4 regions of the Enterobacter sp. 4974935 genome follow, and region 4 is predicted to be linked to each of the others. Evidence: predicted binding sites of a transcription regulator. Region 4 holds the regulator's gene; each other region holds the start of a gene.
The links. The regulator Fur, encoded in region 4, represses iron uptake genes when iron is present. The targets are predictions, from matches to a motif close to ATAATAATGAGAACNACTATCAA.
Positions count from the first base shown of each region.

Region 1: a site for Fur is predicted at 738-760, ahead of sodA (superoxide dismutase [Mn]). Genes of this name have one in related genera too.
Region 2: a site for Fur is predicted at 1,084-1,106, ahead of AC4OVS_RS06685 (Nramp family divalent metal transporter). Genes of this name have one in related genera too.
Region 3: a site for Fur is predicted at 1,145-1,167, ahead of bfd (bacterioferritin-associated ferredoxin). Genes of this name have one in related genera too.

Region 1 is NZ_JBZWGT010000003.1:4,468,186-4,470,390, forward strand. Features, by position in the region: gene rhaT (L-rhamnose/proton symporter RhaT) at 1-545, opposite strand, end outside; gene sodA (superoxide dismutase [Mn]) at 834-1,454, shown strand; gene yiiM (6-hydroxyaminopurine reductase) at 1,521-2,195, shown strand.
Region 2 is NZ_JBZWGT010000003.1:1,141,184-1,143,388, forward strand. Features, by position in the region: gene nupC (nucleoside permease NupC) at 1-801, opposite strand, end outside; gene AC4OVS_RS06685 (Nramp family divalent metal transporter) at 1,147-2,205, shown strand, end outside.
Region 3 is NZ_JBZWGT010000003.1:203,243-205,447, reverse strand. Features, by position in the region: gene AC4OVS_RS02075 (prepilin peptidase) at 1-383, shown strand, start outside; gene bfr (bacterioferritin) at 373-843, opposite strand; gene bfd (bacterioferritin-associated ferredoxin) at 916-1,110, opposite strand; gene tuf (elongation factor Tu) at 1,288-2,205, opposite strand, start outside.
Region 4 is NZ_JBZWGT010000003.1:3,059,317-3,061,521, reverse strand. Features, by position in the region: gene chiP (chitoporin ChiP) at 1-416, shown strand, start outside; gene chiQ (ChiQ/YbfN family lipoprotein) at 464-790, shown strand; gene fur (ferric iron uptake transcriptional regulator) at 883-1,329, opposite strand; gene fldA (flavodoxin FldA) at 1,621-2,151, opposite strand.

The DNA of each region.
Region 1 (2,205 bases), 1.4 Mb from region 4:
CCGCACATCACCGCCAGTAGCAGCCCTTTCTTCAGGTTGAACTCTTCGGCTTTGATGCCCATCTTGCGTTCTTTCAACTGGCCCGCGCGGGTGACAATTCCCACGCCGATCACCGCTACCAGCACGCCCAGCAGCGTCATTCGCCCACCCTGGGTGTTGATCAGCACATCGAAGTTGCCGTTGAGGATTGGCGTCATCAGGGTGCCAACAATCAGCGTAATGCCGATCGCGATGCCAATCCCCATCGACATTCCGAGGTAGCGCATGGTGAGGCCGTAGTTGATATTACCGATACCCCACATCGCGCCGAACAGGAATACCGGCAGCAGGGTGGAGGCGTTGAAGGAGGAGAAGTAGCCCCAGAAATCGGGCAGCAGCATGGCGCTGATTGTCCACGGCAAAATCAGCCAGGACACGGTACCGCCAACGGACCACATGGTTTCCCATGACCAGCCTTTCACCTTTTTAAACGGGGCATAGAAACAGGCTGCACTGGCCGCGCCTATCAAATGCCAGAAAATACCCATCGTAATCGCATGATTCATTTTTACATCCTCATCGTTTTTATAGCCGGAGGCTTCCCGCCGACTTGATGAGTGTAAAAATTAGGCGGTTTGGGAACCTTCAGAAGGTTGCCGCACTTTTGTTTTGAATGGCAATCAGCACGTTAACCACGTGAGCAGACTCACAATTCCTTCATTTCTCAAAAACCGAATAACCTTATAAAAACTACGGCATTGATAATCATTTTCAATATCATTTAATTAACTATAATGAACCAACTGCTTACGCGGCATTAACAGCTGTGCCGCCCGACAATAATGGAGAGGATTATGAGTTATACACTGCCATCCCTGCCGTATGCCTACGACGCACTGGAACCGCATTTCGACAAGCAGACGATGGAAATCCATCACACTAAACATCACCAGACCTACGTGAATAACGCGAATGCTGCGCTGGAAAGCCTGCCAGAGTTCGCTAATCTGCCTGTTGAAGAGCTGATCACCAAACTGGACCAGCTGCCAGCAGACAAGAAAACCGTGCTGCGCAACAACGCGGGCGGTCACGCTAACCACAGCCTGTTCTGGAAAGGCCTGAAAACCGGCACCACCCTTCAGGGCGACCTGAAAGCGGCTATCGAGCGTGACTTCGGTTCCGTTGACAACTTCAAAGCGGAATTCGAAAAAGCCGCTGCAACCCGTTTCGGCTCTGGCTGGGCGTGGCTGGTCCTGAAAGGTGACAAACTGGCGGTCGTTTCAACCGCAAACCAGGACTCCCCGCTGATGGGTGAAGCTATCTCTGGCGCATCCGGCTTCCCAATTCTGGGTCTGGACGTGTGGGAACACGCTTACTACCTGAAGTTCCAGAACCGTCGCCCTGACTACATCAAAGCCTTCTGGGATGTAGTGAACTGGGACGAAGCAGCAGCGCGTTTCGCCGCTAAAAAATAAGGTTGCATTGACGCCTGTGAGAAGCGAGTCTGATGACTCGCTTTTTTTGTATCTGAAGGAGTGGAGATGCATTACCCGGTGAATGTGTTTACAGGCAAGGTAAGGGAGTACGAAGGCAGTCGCCCGAGCGCTATCGCCAAAGTGCAGGTCGACGGTGAGCTGACGCTTACCGAGCTTGGTCTGGCGGGCGACCAGCAGGCCGAAAAGAAAATCCACGGCGGGCCCGATCGCGCGCTGTGCCACTATCCGCGCGAGCACTATCAGCACTGGAAAACCGAATTTCCTGAACAGGCGGACCTTTTCGTCGCCCCCGCGTTTGGCGAAAATCTCTCAACGGAAGGGCTGACGGAGAAGAACGTCTTTATTGGCGATATTTATCGCTGGGGCGATGCTCTGATTCAGGTCACCCAGCCGCGCTCGCCGTGCTTCAAACTTAACTACCATTTTGGCATTCAGGATATGTCGGCCCAGCTGCAAAACGCGGGTAAAACCGGCTGGCTGTATCGCGTTGTGCAGGCGGGACAGGTTTCGGCGGATGCGCCGCTGGAGCTGGCTTCGCGCCTGAGTGAGGTGTCGGTATTCGAGGCCTGTGCCATTGCCTGGCATATGCCGTTCGACGATGAACAGTTTCACCGCCTGCTGTCAGCGGCAGGATTATCCACCAGCTGGACCAGAACGATGCAGAAGCGGCGGATAAGCGGCAAGATCGAGAGCAGTTCGCGGAGATTGTGGGGGAAATAATTGCCCCTCA
Region 2 (2,205 bases), 1.9 Mb from region 4:
CAGCGCAGCGATCAGTGCGATAAAGCCAATCAGCATCGCGGCAACGATAATCGCAACCTTGAAACCCGCCAGAATGTATTCACCCAGCATTTCGAAGAAGCTCTGTCCCTCGTGCAGGTTTGACATCTGAATGTTCTCTTCGCTGGCATCCACGCGGTACGGGTTAATCAGCGAAAGAACAATAAAGGTGCTGAACATATTCAGAACCAGCGCTGCAACCACGTATTTAGGTTCCAGCATAGTCATATACGCGCCCACGATAGACATGGAAACGGTAGACATTGCTGTCGCCGCCATGGTGTACATGCGGTTACGGGACATCTTGCCGAGGATATCTTTATACGCAATGAAGTTCTCAGACTGACCCAGGATCAGCGAGCTGACTGCGTTAAAGGATTCCAGCTTGCCCATGCCATTAACTTTCGATAACAGGAAGCCGATTGCACGGATAACCACCGGCAGAACACGAATGTGCTGGAGGATCCCGATCAGGGCAGAGATGAAGACGATAGGGCAGAGCACTTTCAGGAAGAAGAAGGCCAAACCCTGATCGTTCATGTTGCCAAAGACAAAGTTAGTCCCGTCGTTGGCAAATCCGAGCAGTTTTTCGAACATTTCGGAGAAGCCTTTCACGAAGCCGAGGCCTACGTTGGAGTTCAGGAAGAACCACGCAAGTAAAACTTCAATGACCAGCAGCTGGACAACATAGCGAATACGAATATTTTTGCGGTCAGTGCTGACCAGCAATGCGAGTGCAGTAACGACAACGAGTGCCAGGACAAAATGAAGGACGCGGTCCATATTTGCTCCAAATATGAGGCAGGTTTAATTTCCGTGCACATTCTATGTAACAAGCACAAAGAAAACGAGATCAAGCCCACACTATAGTTACATCCTGTGACGAGTCTCAAAAATAGTGATCAACAATACATTTTTGTTATGTTAGGTAAATGAGTGAAAAGTTAAGTTTGTGTGCTACGCTTCACAAATGTCTGCGCATTTTCACATTCTGTGACCTTGCTCCACCTGCCTGTCCATTGTCCCTGGCTATCAGAGTAATCATGTTAACCATTACAAATGAACTTGATAATCATTCTCATTTTGATAGCATAAAACATAGCACAGGCTATATTTCCAGAGGCAGAAATGACGAATAGTCGCGTAGAGAGTAGCAGCGGCAGGGCGGCACGCAAGCTGCGGTTCGCATTAATGGGACCTGCATTCATTGCCGCGATTGGCTACATCGATCCGGGTAATTTTGCGACCAATATTCAGGCCGGGGCCAGTTTCGGCTATAAGCTGCTGTGGGTTGTGGTGTGGGCCAACCTGATGGCGATGCTGATTCAGATGCTTTCCGCGAAGCTGGGTATTGCCACCGGGAAAAACCTGGCGGAGCAAATCCGCGATCATTATCCGCGTCCGGCGGTATGGTTTTACTGGGTCCAGGCGGAAATTATCGCCATGGCCACCGATCTCGCCGAGTTTATCGGGGCGGCGATCGGCTTTAAGCTTATTCTGGGCGTCTCCCTGCTACAGGGCGCCGTGCTGACCGGTATCGCCACGTTCCTTATTTTGATGCTCCAGAGGCGGGGACAAAAACCGCTGGAGAAAGTCATCGGCGGCCTGCTGCTGTTCGTCGCTGCCGCCTATATTGTTGAGCTGATTTTCTCCCAGCCGAATCTGGTGCAGTTGACGAAAGGGATGGTGATCCCGTCGTTACCCACCTCTGAAGCCGTATTTCTGGCCGCCGGGGTGCTGGGGGCGACCATTATGCCGCACGTAATTTATCTGCACTCTTCTTTAACCCAAAATCTGCACGGCGGGACGAGTAAAGAGCGCTACTCCGCCTCGAAATGGGATGTGGCAATTGCGATGACCATTGCCGGATTTGTGAATCTGGCGATGATGGCGACTGCCGCCGCCGCGTTTCACTTTAACGGGCATACCGGGGTTGCCGATCTCGACCAGGCGTACCTGACGCTGGAGCCGTTGCTGAGCCATGCCGCTGCCACTATTTTTGGTTTAAGCCTGGTTGCTGCGGGACTTTCCTCTACGGTTGTGGGGACACTGGCCGGGCAGGTGGTGATGCAGGGGTTCGTACGTTTCCATATTCCACTGTGGGTTCGCCGTTCGGTAACGATGCTGCCTTCCTTTATTGTAATTCTGATGGGGCTGGATCCGACCCGCATTCTGGTGATGAGTCAG
Region 3 (2,205 bases), 2.9 Mb from region 4:
AATTCCTTTGCCCGCTGCTATGGACGGGCCTGCTCTACCAGCTTTGTCTTCATCCTGGTTTTTTGCCGAGCGCGGTACTGGGTGCGACCGCAGGATACGCCGGATTCGCCGTTATCTATTGGGGATATCGACTCATCTGCCGATGTGAAGGGATGGGGTATGGCGACATAAAATATCTGGCGGCGCTGGGAGCATGGCATGGCTGGTGTGTACTGCCAGTACTGGCATTAGTGGCCGCGTTAATGGCTCTGCTGTATCTGGTTGGTTTCTCGTTGTTCAACCCTGATAAGCAGGCATTAAAAAACCCACTGCCTTTTGGGCCATTTCTGGCGGCAGCGGGTTTATGCGTTGGCTGGGAAAGCCTGATTAACTTTACACTTTGATCTGAGACTGAAGGTAGTTCTGTAGGCCAATTTTGCTAATGAGATCCAGTTCGGTCTCAAGCCAGTCGATGTGCCCTTCTTCATCGGCCAGGATCTGGATCATCATATCCCGGCTGACGTAGTCATGTACGCTGTCCGCATAGGCAATGGCTTCACGCAGGTCTTTTGCACCCTCCAGCTCCAGCCGGAGATCAGAACGCAACATCTCTTCAACATCTTCTCCGATGCCCAGTTTTCCGAGATCCTGTAGGTTAGGAATGCCTTCGAGGAATAAAATACGCTCAATATATTTATCGGCGTGTTTCATTTCATCAATGGACTCATGGTATTCAACATCGTTGAGGCGAGTCAGTCCCCAGTTTTTGAACATTCTTGCATGGAGAAAATACTGATTGATTGCGACAAGCTCATTTCCCAATAATTTATTGAGATAACTTATGATTTTAACATCACCTTTCATTATATAGTCCCTCCGCTTCCACTCATTGAAGCGTAGATCGGGCTACAGGGATGTCAAAAAAAAGATGGAGGCTTACGCGATCTCTTTGAATTCCGGGATCTGCATCAGTTCGTCCTGCATGATCTCACGCGCTGCGCGAACGCATTTACCGCATTGATTTCCCACCGGAACAAACTTACGAAGCTGCTGGAAAGATTGTGGTTGAAACTGGCGAACGGCCTGACGAATTTTTTTGTCGCTTACACCATTACATAAACAAACGTACATAAAGACTCCCGTTCAAAATATGCGCAAAGTGTAAGTGAGAATGGTTATGATTACAATAGCACGGGCGTCGGAATACGTGGCGGGAGAAAGCAAAAAATGCGAATTTTTATGACAATGCCCAACGGCAGAAAACAAAAAAGGACGCCGAAGCGTCCTTTTTATTTCAGGGATAATTAATTAGCCCAGAACTTTAGCTACAACGCCCGCGCCAACGGTACGGCCGCCTTCACGGATTGCGAAACGCAGACCGTCATCCATCGCGATTGGGTGGATCAGAGTCACAACCATCTTGATGTTGTCGCCTGGCATTACCATCTCTACGCCTTCTGGCAGTTCGATGGTACCGGTCACGTCAGTTGTACGGAAGTAGAACTGTGGACGGTAGCCTTTGAAGAACGGAGTATGACGGCCGCCTTCGTCTTTGGACAGAATGTACACTTCAGATTCGAACTTGGTGTGTGGCTTGATTGAGCCTGGCTTCGCCAGAACCTGACCACGTTCGATTTCTTCACGTTTGATACCACGCAGCAGAACACCAACGTTCTCACCAGCACGGCCTTCGTCCAGCAGTTTGCGGAACATTTCAACGCCAGTACAGGTAGACTTCGCAGTCTCTTTGATACCAACGATTTCAACTTCTTCACCAACTTTGATGATACCGCGCTCTACACGACCGGTAACAACGGTACCACGACCGGAGATGGAGAATACGTCTTCGATTGGCAGCAGGAATGGCTTGTCAATCGCACGCTCTGGTTCTGGGATGTAAGAATCCAGGTAGCCAGCCAGTTCGATGATTTTCTCTTCCCACTCTGCTTCGCCTTCCAGCGCTTTCAGCGCGGAACCACGAACGATTGGAGTGTCGTCGCCTGGGAAATCGTACTGAGACAGCAGTTCACGAACTTCCATCTCTACCAGTTCCAGCAGCTCTTCGTCATCAACCATGTCGCATTTGTTCAGGAACACGATGATGAAAGGAACGCCTACCTGACGACCCAGCAGGATGTGCTCACGAGTCTGAGGCATAGGGCCGTCAGTCGCAGCAACAACCAGGATCGCGCCGTCCATCTGCGCAGCACCGGTGATCATGTTTTT
Region 4 (2,205 bases):
CAACCTACGCCTCTTCCAACGGTCGTCTGGATATCTGGTGGGATAACCGCTCTGACTTCAACGCCGACGGCGAAAAGGCAGTCTTCTTCGGCGCAATGTATGATCTGAAGAACTGGAACCTGCCTGGCTGGGCAGTGGGCGCGTCCTACGCGTATGCCTGGGACGCGAAGCCAGCGGATATGGCTACGCCAGACGCCTACTACGATCCGAACTACCGTCTGAAAGAGTCTTCATACAGTCTGGATGCGATTTATACCCTGCAGGAGGGCCGTGCGAAAGGCACGATGTTCAAACTGCACTTCACCCAGTATGACAACCACTCCGATATCCCGAGCTACGCGGGCGGTTACGGCAACATCTTCCAGGATGAGCGCGACGTGAAATTCATGGTCATTGCGCCATTTACCATCTTCTGATGAATGCTGCGGCGGGCTGTGTCCCGCCGTTATGGAGACTGAACATGATGAAAAAAAGGGTAATCGTTGCGCTGCTGGCATTCGGGCTGGTGGCGTGCGCGCAGGATCAGGCGCCGAAAGAAGACTCCCGTCTGAAAGAGGCGTATAGCGCTTGCATCAATACCGCACAAGGTTCACCTGAGAAGATTGAAGCCTGTCAAAGCGTGCTGAACGAGCTAAAAAAAGACAAAGCCCATGAGCAATTCGCCACGCAGGAAAACGTTCGCGTGATGGATTACCAGGCCTGTATTCAGGCGCGTAAAACCGGTAACGATCAGGAAGTGGCGAAGCGTTGCGATAAGATATGGGACGAGATTCGCAATAACAATAAATAAGTTGCTTTACGCCCGGTGGCGCTGCGCTTACCGGGCTTTTTCCAGGCAAAAAAAAGCCAACCTCACGGTTGGCTCAGAGTATTAACACTGACTTATTTTGCGTCGTGAGCATGTTCATTTTCGCGGCAATCCCCTTCAGCACAGTGACCGTACAGGTACAGGCTGTGGTTGGTCAGGCGGATGCCATGACGGGCGGCGATTTCACGCTGGCGTGATTCAATGGAATCATCGCTAAATTCAATGACCTTGCCACAGTCGAGGCAGATCAGGTGATCGTGGTGGTGTTGCTGAGTCAGCTCGAACACGGATTTACCGCCTTCGAAATTATGACGAGTAACAATGCCCGCGTCATCAAACTGGTTCAGCACACGATAGACGGTTGCCAGCCCAATCTCTTCACCCATATCGATAAGACGCTTATAAAGGTCTTCCGCACTGACATGGTGATTGTCTGGCCCCTGAAGCACTTCAAGGATTTTTAACCGAGGAAGCGTTACTTTCAGGCCAGCTTTCTTTAATGCGGTATTGTTGTCAGTCATGCGGAATCTGTCCTGTTGCTAAACGATTCACTTCAAAAGAAGAAGTGACAGAAAATGCACTTGGGATAATGCGTCTCATTATAGAACTGCCATGGCTAAATGAAAACTGCAAGTCTCAAGCAAAGTATGCTTATAAAAACGTGGTATCACCAACAAACTTGTTCGATGGCACCCACTTTTTACCAGGGGGATATTGTACAGGTCTGGACGAAAAAGTTAAAAGTTTGTAGCAATTAATTTAATCGGTTTTACCTGGACAACGGGCGCAACCGGAGTTGCGCCGCAGGGATATCAGGCGTTAAGGATATCGTCCAGGTTCAGCTCTTCACGAACCTGCTTAACCCATTTTTCTACACGCTCTGCGGTCAGCTCTGGCTGACGGTCTTCATCAATGGCAAGGCCAACGAAGTGATCGTCATCTGCCAGACCTTTGGAAGCTTCGAAGTGGTAACCCGCTGTTGGCCAGTGACCAACGATCGCCGCACCGCGCGGCTCAATGATGTCGCGAATAGTGCCCAGCGCATCACAGAAATACTCAGCGTAGTCTTCCTGATCGCCACAGCCAAACAGGGCAACCAGCTTGCCGTTGAAGTCGACTTCTTCCAGCGTCGGGAAGAAATCGTCCCAGTCACACTGTGCTTCACCGTAGTACCAGGTCGGGATGCCCAACAGCAGGATGTCATAGCCCTCGAGATCTTCTTTGCTGCTCTTGGCGATGTCATGCACATCAGCAACGTCTTTACCGAGCTGTTTTTGAATGTTTTTTGCGATATTTTCAGTATTGCCGGTATCACTGCCAAAGAAAATGCCGATGATTGCCATGAGTAAAATAACCTCTTGAAACTTAATGGTATGGTGGCGCAAATTGTCCACGGA